One region of the Caballeronia sp. BCC1704 genome, then DNA from elsewhere that is predicted to be linked to it. Evidence: predicted binding sites of a transcription regulator. Region 1 holds the regulator's gene; each other region holds the start of a gene.
The links. The regulator FliA, encoded in region 1, starts transcription of late flagellar genes. The targets are predictions, from matches to a motif close to CTAAAGTTTNNNNNNNNNNNGCCGNTA.
Positions count from the first base shown of each region.

Region 2: a site for FliA is predicted at 1,420-1,446, ahead of HWX53_RS21100 (DUF4088 family protein). Genes of this name have one in related genera too.
Region 3: a site for FliA is predicted at 1,724-1,750, ahead of HWX53_RS02215 (flagellin domain-containing protein). Genes of this name have one in related genera too.

Region 1 is NZ_CADFFT010000001.1:217,964-222,125, forward strand. It holds gene HWX53_RS01030 (GGDEF domain-containing protein) at 1-1,035, shown strand, start outside; gene HWX53_RS01035 (RNA polymerase sigma factor FliA) at 1,040-1,771, opposite strand; gene HWX53_RS01040 (MinD/ParA family protein) at 1,792-2,709, opposite strand; gene flhF (flagellar biosynthesis protein FlhF) at 2,702-4,162, opposite strand, start outside.
Region 2 is NZ_CADFFT010000004.1:285,797-289,958, forward strand. It holds gene HWX53_RS21090 (AzlC family ABC transporter permease) at 393-1,070, shown strand; gene HWX53_RS21095 (AzlD domain-containing protein) at 1,067-1,390, shown strand; gene HWX53_RS21100 (DUF4088 family protein) at 1,532-2,296, shown strand; gene HWX53_RS21105 (ATP-dependent helicase) at 2,309-4,162, opposite strand, start outside.
Region 3 is NZ_CADFFT010000001.1:476,899-481,060, reverse strand. It holds gene HWX53_RS02220 (HAD family hydrolase) at 1-1,603, shown strand, start outside; gene HWX53_RS02215 (flagellin domain-containing protein) at 1,845-2,669, shown strand; gene fliD (flagellar filament capping protein FliD) at 2,824-4,162, shown strand, end outside.

The DNA of each region.
Region 1 (4,162 bases):
GCGGCGCTTCGGCATCCCGAACGCGAGCAAGCCACGCTGCGCGTCGTGCTCGGCGCGGCGGTGCTGCTTGCCTATGCTGCGTACGCGTGGTTTAACCCTTCGCGCGATGCGTCGCTGGTCGCGCAAATTGTCGGGCTCTATGTGGTGTACGGCGCGGTCACGCTGCTGATCGTCAGCCGGATGGCGTCGCCATCGAAGAAGCGGCTCATCGTCACGACCATCGCCGATCAGGCGCTCGTCGGCGCCGCGCTCGCCGCAGGCGGCGAAATCGCGCTGCCGCTCTTGTGGGTGGTTTTCTGGTTTCTTATCGGCTCGGGCTGCCGTTACGGCAAGCGCACGCTCGCCGTTTCCTGCGCCACCGCGATGACCGTCATCGGCGCGCTCGCGCTCTGGCAGCCGTGGTGGAACGCTAACCTGTCCGCCGCGCTCGGGCTCGCGTTGAGCGTGCTGGCGGCATCGGTGTATCTGACGGTGCTCGTCGATCGTCTCGGCAACGCCAATCGCGATCTCGCGCGTCAGGCATCGACCGATCCGCTCACGGGTCTCGCGAACCGCTACGCGCTGGAACACATCGTCAATCGCACGATGTCCGACGCCACGCAGGACACCGTCCTGCTTCTGATCGACCTCGACGGCTTCAAGGAAGTCAACGATACCTACGGCCACGCAGTCGGCGACCTGCTATTGCAGCAATTCGCCAACGTGCTCGCCCGCCGCATGTCCAACAGCGACACCGTGGCGCGCCTGGGCGGCGACGAGTTCGTGGTGCTCGCGCTTCAGGCGCAGAGCCGCACGGCCGTCCTCGCGATCACCGAGGGCATTCACACGGCGCTCGCTTCGATCACGTCGGTGGATGGCCGGCCGGTTTCGGTCTCGGCGAGCATCGGCGCGTGCATGCTGTCGAGCGCCGCCGACGCTCGCCACGCCGACATCCACGCCGTGCTGCGCGCCGCCGACCGCGCGATGTATCGCGCGAAAAGTCTCGGCATCGGCAAAACGGTGTTCGCCGAAGCGCGAGACTTCGAAGCCGGCTAGCGCATTACGCCTCGACGCTCGTCCACGACTGCTCGCGCAGCTTCGCGCGCAAACGGGCGACCGCCTGGCTGTGCAGCTGACACACGCGCGATTCGCTCACTTCCATCACCGCGCCGATTTCGCGCAGGTTCAAGCCGCGTTCGTAGTAGAGGCTCATCAGCAGCTTCTCGCGTTCCGGCAGCTTGTCGATGGCTTCGATCAACGCGCCGCGCAGGCTGTCGTCGAGCAGCGCGGACAGCGGGTCCGAACGGTCGACGCAATAACGGTCGAGGAAGGGCTCGTCGTCGGCGGAGCGGTCGAAGTCTTCGTAGTAGATCAGCTGGCTGCCGTGCAGGTCTTGCAGCATCGACTGATATTCGTCGAGCGGCATCTTCATGTGCTCGGCGATTTCCACTTCGCTCGCGGCGCGGCCGAGGTTCTGCTCGACCTTGTGCACCGCCGATTCCACTTCGCGCGACGTCTTGCGCATGCTGCGCGGCAGCCAGTCGTTCGCACGCAGTTCGTCGAGCATGGCGCCGCGAATGCGCTGGCTCGCGTAGGTTTCGAACTGCGCGCCCTGATCTTCCTTGTAGCGGCTCGCCGCATCCAGAAGACCGATCATGCCGGCCTGAATCAGGTCGTCGAGATCGACGCTCGCCGGCATCTTGGCGACGAGCTGAAGTCCGAGCCGACGAACGAGCGGCGCATATTTAGTCAGGACGTCCGACTGTGAGAGTTTGCCTTGGGCGTTGTACATCTGAGTCACCTTAATCTTGATCACATCGACGCCGTACTGGTCAATGCATGACTGGAAAACATCGACGCCATGCGTCCCGTCTCCCGTCCGCCCTTGTCAGCCTCGCCAACCGAAAACCGCGCGTCATTCCGGACCTGCGTCTCGCTCCCTGACGGCGCGGGACGCATCGGCCAATGCAGAAGCTCCGCCGCGATCTGCCGGTAGTCGCGCGCCGCGGCTGTCGCCGGGAACGCTTCCACCACGCAGCGCGAGAGCTCCTTCGCCCGAGTGACGCGCGCATCCTCGGACACATACCCTGCCTGCACGAGCGACACGGCCAGATACCGGCTCGCGACGCCCGACAGGTTGTCGAACGCGACCGCCGCGTCGGCCGGGTTCTGCACGTGATTCACGAGCACGCGGAACTGGCCGATCGCATGGGCGTAGTGCAGACGCTTGATGCACGCGTACGCCTCGGTGATCGCGGACGCGGCCACCCGCGTCACGATGAGAAAGTCATGCGCCTGCGCCGCGAGCGACGAGAGCGCGCCGTATCGATCGAGCTGCGCGTCGATCAGAACGATGTCCGCCTGACCGTCGAGCAGCGCGCGGCACTGCGCGGCGTCGTGGCTGATGCGTTCGTCGCGTGGCGCGGCGAGCAGCGAGAAGCCGAACGGCGTGCGCGTCACCGCGTCCTGAAGCGCTTCGCGGCCCGACATCACCGCGGCGAGCGCTCCTGCGCCCGACGTTCCGGCGAGGCGCGCAGCGGATGCCGCGTTCGCCCGCTCGTCGATCACGAGCACGTCCTTGCCATGCACGGACAGCGCCGCGCCCAGATTCACGACCGCCGACGTGCAGCCGATGCCCGCCGGCCCGCCCGCCACCGCCACCACGCGCGAACCGCCTCGCGTGAGCAGCCTTCTCAGACCTTCGGCCTGATCGAGCACGAACTTATCCAAAGCGGACCTCATGCAGTTCGGTGGTGGCGCGCGCGGACAATGCGGAGAGCAGTGCCGGCACCTCGTCGTCCTGCGGCACGAAGGGCGAACCCTCGCGCGGAATGCAGAACGCGCTCTTGATCAGAAAACGCTTGGTCGCGACGTACAGGTTCTCCGGCACCTTCTGGCCGGTCGAGACGTAATGCACCGGCAGCTTGTAGCGGATGACGGTATCGAGCACGCCGCCGAGATTCGTCGCTTCGTCGAGCTTGGTCAGGATGCAGCCCGCGAGCGGCGGCTGATCGGCCGCGCTCTTGTAAGCCTGCACCACTTCGTTGAGCGTGTCGCCGTGGCTCGTCGCGTTGAGCAGCAACAGGCGCTGCACCGGATGACCCGCGCCGCAGAGCATCGAAATCTGGTCGGAGACCATGCGATCGCGCTGGCTCATGCCGATGGTGTCGATCAGCACGATGTGCTTGTTGCGCAACTCCGACAGCGCGAGTTGCAGGTCGGCGGCGTCTTTCACCGCGTGGACCGAGACGCCCAGAATCTTGCCGAAGATGCGCAGTTGCTCGTGCGCGCCGATCCGGTAGCTGTCGGTCGTGAGCAGCGCGACCTTGCTCGCGCCGAAGCGCATCACGCAACGCGCGGCGAGCTTGGCCGTGGTCGTGGTCTTGCCGACGCCCGTCGGGCCCATCAGCGCGAACACGCCGCCGCGTTCCATCAGCGCGTCTTCGCTCGCCATGACCGGCAGGTTCGATTCGAGCACCTGCTGCACCCATTCCATCGCGTGCTCGGCGCTTTCCATCTCGGGCATGTTGTCCACGACCATGCGCACCAGTTGCGCGGAGAAACCGGCCGCGAACAGGCGCTTGGTCAGGCCGGCATTGCCCGGGCTGCGGCGCTGGCGCTCGCCCCACAGGAGACCGGAGAAGTGCTCTTCCATCATCTCGCGCATCGACGAGAGCTCGTGCATCACCGTTTCGTTGACGACTTGTTCCATGCGCGCGCGAATCGCGTCGGTCACGACGGCGGCCGCGTTCGCGGGCAGACCTTCGAGCGCGCTGTCGGGCGAGGCTTCCGCTTGCGGCGCGCCCGCGTTGATCTTGTGGGCGGCGCGGCGCGCGGCGACTTGCGCGGCTTCGCGCGCCCAGTCGGGCGTGTCGATCTTCGGCTGCGCGGACTCGCGCAGCGCGTAGTTGCTCGGCTCGGGCTTGTCGGCGCGCTTCTCGGCACGCTGGTCGGCGGCTTTCGGCGCGGATGCCTTCGGCGGGACCGGCACGCCGAGACCTCGCGCGATCGCAGCGGATGCCGAAAGCGGACGATTCGACGGCGTTGCGGCCTGCTCGGCGATGCGTCGCGCGTGCTCGATCAGCCACGGGTTCGATTCGGCCATCGTGCGCGGTGCTTCGTCGGCAAAGGCGTCGCGCGGGGCGTCGTGGTGATCGAGGTCATCTGCATGGACTTCCGGATT
Region 2 (4,162 bases), on a different contig from region 1:
GGCACGGCAAGCAGCCGTTCCGCGTTGCGCCGGGGGCGCTGGCGGTGAGTTGCAGGAGGGCGTGAGTCGCGTGCCGTCGGCGGCGAGCGCGACCCGACCGTGACGCCAAAGTCAACACGAACGCCAACACCGACGCCCACCACGCCGATGCACCCTCGTTTCGCACGCACGACGCGTGCAACGGAAACCACTCCGGGATCGCACAGCACCGCAATCTGCATCACGGCCGCGTCCGCCCAAGCAACCGCGCGCGACAACACTGACACCGCAAGAACGTACAAGCTTTCGCATTCACGCCGCCTTATCCTCCGCGAATCAGGAGGACGATCTTGAACGCACCATCCGGCAACGCCTGGCGGGAACTCACCGCCGGCGCTCGCGACACCATTCCGATGATGATCGGCGCCGCGCCCTTCGGCGTGATCTTCGGCACGCTCGTCACGGCTAGTCCGCTCACGCTCTGGCACGGCCAGCTGATGTCGCTCGCGGTCTTCGCGGGCTCGGCGCAGTTCATCGCGGCCGGCATGATCGCGGGACACGCGAGCTTCGCCGTCATCTGGGCGACGACCTTCGTCGTCAATCTGCGCCATGTGCTCTATTCGGCGACGCTCGCGCCCTACGTCGCGCATCTGCCCGCGCGCTGGCGCTGGGCGCTGGCCGGCCTCTTGACCGACGAAGTGTTCGCCGTCGCCTACGCGCACTATCGAGCGCGCGCGCCGGGCGAAACAGGGCCGCACTACTTTCTCGGCTCCGGTCTCGCGATGTATGCGAACTGGCAAGCGTGGACGCTCATCGGGCTCTTCTTCGGCGCAGCGTTTCCGGGGCTCAAGTCGCTCGGGCTCGATTTCGCGATGGTCGCCACGTTCATCGCGATCATCGTTCCGCAACTCGTGGCGCTGCGCTTCATCGCGGCGGCGCTGGCCTCGGGCGTGCTGTCGTTCGCGTGGCAAGGCTGGCCGTACAAGCTCGGGCTGCTCGCGGCCGTGCTCGCCGGCGTCGCCGTGGGCTTGCTGCTGACGCTCATCGAACAGAAACCGCGCATGAAAGACGCCAAGGAGCGCGCGCAATGAACTACGTCATCCTGATTGTCGGCATGGCGCTCGTCACGTATCTGATCCGGGCCGCGGTGTTCGTGCTCGGCGAGCGGCTGTCGTTTGCGCCGGTCGTGCGCACGGCGCTCGGCTTCGTGCCGGTGACGGTGCTCACCGCGATCATCGTGCCGATGACGGTCTCGCCGCACGGCAACGGCGCCGAGCTGACGTGGCGCAATCCGCAACTGATCGCGGCGTTGGCGGCGATCGCCGTCTGCGCGCTGACACGCCGCGCGCTGCTAACGATCGCGGTATCGCTCGGCGTGTTCTTCGTCTGGCAGCTCGTCGTGCTGCGCTGAACACCGAAGCGAGGCGCCTTTCTAGAGCCCTCAAGTTTCCGGCCGCTCCGCCGTTATCTGAAACGAACGGACTCCGCCCGCGCGGCAGGCCGACAGCATTTCCCGCCATCGGGCCAGCCGAGCGCGGAACCGGAAACCGACATGCGTCAAATCACTCTTTCGTTGCGCGATGAAACGATCGCGTCGCTGAATCGCGACTTCGAGGCGTTCCTGCGTCTGTCGCTCAAGCTCGACCCGCAGTTCGTCACGCCGTCGTTCGAGGACTTTTTGCGCGCGAAGCTGCTCGACAACGACACGCCGCTCACCGAGCAGGCCGTGCAGCGCATGCTCACGCACGGCCAGTATGCGTGGGCCAAGCGCGCGCTCGACAAGGAGTTCCCGGATGTCGTCGAAATTCTGATCCGGCAGGCGGCCGAGCATGGCTTCGCGTTCGCGATCCGCTCCGACTGGAGCGCCGAGGATCTGGTGAAAGCGTCGCGCGAATGGGCGACGGCCATCGTCACCGAAGCCAAGGGCGACGCCTCGCAGGTGGACGTGCTCGCCTCGCAGATCAAGTCGGCGGCGGTGGATATCCGCGAAGTCGAGCAGAAGATGCAGACGCCCGCCTGGCGGCTCGCCGATTCGCTGCGCCAGCGCGTCTTCGATGCGAAGATCGCGGTGGAAACGAACGTCGGCTCCACCGCGCGCGAAAAGCTCGGCGAACTGCGCGCGCTGCTGCGGCTGGGCATCTTCTACGGATCGATCCAGAAACAGGAAGCGCAGCAACTGCTGGAATATCTGCGCTCGATGCGGCCGGAGCTTTTCGTCGACGAACCCTACGACGGCTTCACGCGCTTCGCGGCGTGGCTGCGCAGCATTTTCGGCAGCGCGCCGCGCGTGCCGCGCGCCTCACGCGCCCCGCGCTGAACGAGCGCGGCCCTACTCCCACATTCCCTTCAGCCGCGCGGCGATATCGATCTTCGCTTTCGCCGCCGCGGCCAGGCCCGCCGCCGTCGGCGCAGCCGCGACCGGCACCGGCGGCCATGCGCCGGCCTCGAAGTGCTGCATCAGATGCGGCGGAATGAAGCGCGTGCGCTGCGCCCACACGTGGCGATCGCCGAGATTCGTCTGGTTGTGCACGTAGAAACGCTGCGGCGTGACGATGTGCAGATCTTCTTTCGCCCGCGTCATCGCGACATACAGCAGGCGGCGCTCTTCGTCGATTTCCTCGTCGCTGCCCGTGCCCATATCGGACGGAATGCAGCCGTCCACGCCGTTCAGCACGAACACGTTGCGCCACTCCTGCCCCTTCGCCGAGTGGATGGTCGAGAGAATCAGATAGTCCTCGTCGATGAGCGGCACGCCGGACTCGTCGCTCGTCGCGTCGGGCGGATCGAGCGTGAGTTCGGTGAGGAAACGCTCGCGCGTCGGGTACGTGGACGCGATGCTTTCCATCTGCAATACGTCGCCGATGCGGATAGCCGCGTCTTCGTGATTGCGTTCGAGGTGCGGCTCGTACCAGCGGCGGATCATCTCGAATTCGGCGGGCCACGGCGATTCGCGGCCGCACAGCTTGCCCATGAGCGCGACGAAGCGCGGCCAGTCTTCGCTCGCCCGCGCGGGCGCTCCGAACGCGGCGATCGCGGTCGGCGCGCGCTCGGCCTGCGCGACGCTATCGAGTAAGCGCCCCGCAATCGCCGGCCCGATGCCCGGCAGCAGTTGCGCGACGCGAAAGCCCGCGACGCGATCGCGCGGATTCTCGGCCCAGCGCAGCACCGCGAGCACGTCTTTCACGTGCACGGAGTCCAGAAACTTGAGGCCGCCGAACTTCACGAACGGAATGTTGCGCCGCGTGAGCTCGATTTCGAGCGTCGCGCTGTGATGCGCCGCGCGAAAGAGCACCGCCTGCGACTTGAGCTTCATGCCGGCCTCGCGCGCCTCCAGCACCTTTTCGACGACATAACGCGCCTGATCCGCCTCGTCGGCGACCGAAACGACGCGCGGCCTTTGCGCCGATGCCTTGTCGGTCCACAGATCCTTCGTGTACCGCTCAGTGGCAAGCCCGATCACCGCGTTCGACGCTTCGAGAATCGGCTGCGTCGAGCGATAGTTGCGGTCGAGCGTGACGGTCGCGGCGGGCGGGTCGAAGTGCTGCGGGAAGTCGAGGATATTGCGCACCGTCGCGCCGCGAAACGAATAGATGGACTGCGCGTCGTCGCCCACGACGGTGAGGCCGCGTCCGTCCGGTTTCATCGCGAGCAGGATGGTGGCTTGCAGGCGGTTGGTGTCCTGATATTCGTCGACGAGCACGTGATCGAAGCGGCTCGACAAGTCCGCCGCGATGCTCGGCTCGGCGGCGAGGTGCGACCAGTAGAGCAGCAGGTCGTCGTAGTCGAGGACGCTTTGCGCCTGCTTCGCGCTCACGTACGCGGCGAAGAGGCGCTTCAGGTCCGCTTCCCACTCGCGGCACCACGGATACGCCTGGTCCAGCACGGTGGCGAGCGACGCGCCCGTGTTGACGACGCGCGAGTAGATGGCGAAGCACGTCGATTTGGCGGGAAACCGCTTCTCTTTCGACGAGAGCCCGAGCTCGTGGCGCACGAGGTTCATCAGGTCGGCGGAGTCTTCACGGTCGTTGATGGTGAACGACGGCGCGAGGCCGACGAGATCGGCGTAATCGCGAAGCAGCCGCGCGCCGATGCCGTGAAACGTGCCGGACCACGTGAGCCCCTGCGCGATAGCGCTCTTGCTGCCGAGCGCGTTCGTCGCGATGCGCGTCACGCGCCGCGTCAT
Region 3 (4,162 bases), 260 kb from region 1:
GCGCATCGGCTACTGGTCGGTCGGCCCGATCATGCACGCGTTCGCGCGCTTCGTGCTGGACACGCATGAGGATCTCAAAGCGCGTGGCACGCCGCACAAGCTCGCGTTTCTGCTGCGCGACGGGCATCTGATTCATCGGGCATGCGAAGCGCTGCACGGCGGCCCGATCGGCAATGAAGCGTACGTCGGGCGGTTCGTCGCCGCCGGTTCGACCTTCGACAGCCGCGAGGCCATCGAGCGTTATCTGAGTACAGAGGTCATCAACCCGCAGATGATGAAGTTCGGCGCAGACCAACTGCAACTGCCGCCCAAGGAAACCGGCAAACTGCTGGCCGAGGCAAACGCGTCCGCCAATTCGCTGCAGACGTTCCGGCGTCTCGTGCTGGAACCGCGCATGGTGAAGCTCATCATCGAACGCAGCGCGGCGCTTCGTCAGCGGCTCTTTCGCCATCTGCAGCGCACCGTCGGGCTGGAGCGCGGCGACACGCTCGTGATCGTGGATCTGGGTTACTACGGCTCTATTCAGCGCTCGCTCGGCAAACTGTTCAAGAAGTATTACGACGTGGAGATCGTCGGGCGCTATCTCGTTTCGCTGGATACACCCGGCTGGCGCGCGGATCGCGCGGGCGTCGTCGACAGCCGCTGGGCCGATGAAAACGTGATGGAGATGTTGATCGCGCATATCGGCCATTTCGAGCAGATGTGCTCGCTCAAAACCGGCAGCGTGTATGACTTCACGGACGACGGCACGCCGCTTCTCAACCAATCTGCGAAAAGCGAGAAGCAAATCGCGCAAAGCGGCGAAATCCAGGATGCTTGCGTCCGCTTTGTCCGCGATATGGCCGCGATGCCGGCCACCGGCTTTCCCCGCCTGACGCCTGAACGACTACGCGTCGATGCGGCCATCTGCCTCGCACGCCTACTGTATCTCCCGGACCGCGACGAAGTGGCCGGCGGCAATGAGACGGTGTTCGAGATCAACGGGGCGTCCATTCACGCATTCAACGTCGCGGATAACGACGCGGGCATCGAAGGGCTTCGTCAGCGCGGCCCCTTCTATATGCGCAGCATCGGCAAGGGTTTTCGTCCGGGTTATCCGTACGAGATGCGCCACGCAGGCATCGATCAGGCGATCTTTCTAATGGCCGTGCGCCGTCACCGTCTGGATTTCACCGTCGACGATACGACGTACCGCGAGACGCGAATTCCCGCGCTTTTCGTGCGCGGCAATGAAACCGCGACCGAGACGCTGACCGCGCGCGCGACTTACGACGGCTTCTATTCGCTCGTCGTGCCCATTTCCGACTTCGACGTCGCGCTCATGTTCGGCAAAGAGATGAACTGGGTTCAGATTGCGTCGGCGACAACCTTTCCCGCGGAAACGCTGGATACGCGTATTGAGTTCGATCGCCAGCGCGCGCTCTCGCCTGGGAGCGAGATCATTTACGACGGCATGACTGAGCGCGAATCCGGCATGTTCGAGATGTCGCCGAACGGACTGATCTATGTGCCTGCCATGGCCGGAAACACGCGGCAATTGATGCGCCTGACGTTCCGCCCGCTTTCCTGGGTTCAGAAGGCTGACACCGCCCTCGCCTCATGAAGAGATATCGGGCCGGCTGCCTGTAAAGGTGTAGCCGGCCCGGCCGTAATTGCTTTTAAGCCCTGCCGGCCAAGGCGCCGGCAGACTCCGTGAAAATTCGAATCGCATTCGATCTTCGGCCTAAAGTTTCTTTCCCGTGGGCCGAAATCCTTAGGTAAGGCAGTCAGCGAAACACATTAAATATCGCGACGCCGCATTCAGACTCAGACTAGTAGCGCCTTTACCAACGAGGTAATTTGAAATGTTGAACATCAACACCAACACCCTGTCGCAAACGACGCAAAAGAACCTGCAAGGTTCGCAAAGCGCGCTGTCGTCGGCTATTAACCGCCTCTCGTCGGGCAAGCGCATCAACAGCGCAGCTGACGATGCAGCAGGCCTGGCGATTTCGACGAACATGACGTCGTACGTCAACGCGCTGAACCAGGGCGTGTCGAACGCGAACAACGCGATCTCGATGATTCAAACGGCGTCGGGCGGCCTCAGCTCCACGACGGACAACCTTCAGCGTATTCGCCAGCTGGCCGTTCAAGCAGCCGACGGTTCGCTCTCCGACACGCAGCGCGGCTACCTCCAGACGGAAGTGACCCAGCGTCTCGGCGAACTCGACCGCGTTTCGAGCCAGACGACGTTCAACGGCCAAGCCATGCTGTCCGGCTCGGTCTCGACGGTGGCCTTCCAGATCGGCGCAGTGGCGAACCAGACGCTGAGCGTCGACTTCGGCAGCACCGCGATGAGCCAGACCGGCCTGTTCGGCTCGGCATCGGTCGACATCTCCACGGCAAGCGGCGCGCAGTCCGTGATCAGCCTGGTCGACACGGCGCTCGACACCGTCAACACGCTGCAATCGACGCTCGGCGCTGAACAGAACCGCTTCACGTCGGCCGTTACCAGCCTGCAATCGCAGTCGACCAACCTGAACGCAGCGCAATCGGCCATCACCGACGCGGACTTCGCGCAAGAAACGGCGAACCTGTCGAAGGCTCAAGTGCTGCAACAAGCGGGTATCTCGGTTCTCGCGCAAGCGAACTCGATGCCGCAGCAAGTGCTGAAGCTCCTCGGCTAAGCGCATGTGACCTGCCCCGCCGCAACATTGGGCGGGGTTCGGCAGTTCACTGGGAGGCCCGCCTCCCAGCTTTCGTTAGCGCAGCGACATTCCTCATCGGCGCTGCGCTCACGAAAGCTCGCAAACAGATAAGGCAGTCCGTCCGGAGCATCCGATGACCACCACCACCTCGAGTACCGACGTCAGCGCCACACTGGCCGCTGCCGCGAAGTCCATCATCAGCGGCGCGACGAACTCCACGCTCGATGTATCCACGCTGGTTTCCTCGCTCGTCACCGCGAAGACCACCGCCCAGGCCACGCAGATCGCCAACAAGACGGCGAGCGACAACACGCTTCTGTCCGCCGTCTCGCAGATCAAGTCCGCGCTGTCATCGGTGCAAACCGCGCTGAAGAGCCTTTCCGACGGCACCGGACTCGCCGCGTACACGGCGACGGCGAGCGGCAGCGGGCTCACGGCGACGGCCGGCACGAGCGCGGTGGCCGGTTCGTATGCGATCACGGTCAACAACATCGCCAGCGCGCAGAAGATTTCGTCGACGGCGCACGCCGCCACCGACACCTTCGGCACCGGCACGCTCTCGCTTTCGCTCGGATCGAGTTCGATGAACGTGACGCTCGACGGCACGAACACGCTGGCGAGCATCGCGTCGTCGATCAATTCGGCGAGCGACAATCCCGGCATCAGCGCGACCATCGTCACGGGCACCGACGGCCAGCATCTCGTGCTCGCGTCGAAGACGACGGGCGCCGCCAACACCATTTCGGTCACGGCGGGCGCAGGCGTCGATTCGTCGCTTTCGTACAGCACGGGCAGCAGCAACTACACGCAGACGTCAGCGGCGCAGGACGCGTCGCTCACGGTCGACGGCACGGCCGTCACGAGCTCGACGAACACGCTCACGACCGCGATCGGCGGCGTGACGCTGAACCTGGCATCGGCTGCGGCGGGTTCGACCCAGACGTTGACCGTCTCATCCGACACGACCACGGAAAAGAGCACGATCAAGGCGTTCGTCGACGCGTACAACTCGTTCGTGAGCCAGGCCGCCGCGCTGTCGTCGTTCGACTCCACGAAAAGCGCCGGCTCGCAAGGCGGCGTGCTGCTCGGCGACTCCATGCTTCAGAGCATTCAGAGTTCGCTGTCCAGCATCATCACGAGCGGCGTGAGTTCGGGTTCCGGTTCCACTTCGACGACGACGAACCTCGCGTCGATCGGCATCGACCTTCAGGACGACGGCACGCTGTCCATCGACGATTCGACGCTTTCCACCGCGCTCTCGAACAGCCCGACGCGCGTGAGCCAGCTCTTCAACCAGACGAACGGCATCGGCACGCAGCTGAATTCGAAGATCACGTCGTTCCTGCAAACGGGCGGCATCATCGATACGCGCACGACCGCGATCAACGCAGACCTGAAGAGCCTGACCGATCAGACGACGAAGCTGCAGACCTACGCCGACAGCCTGACGTCGCAATACAACGCTCAGTTCA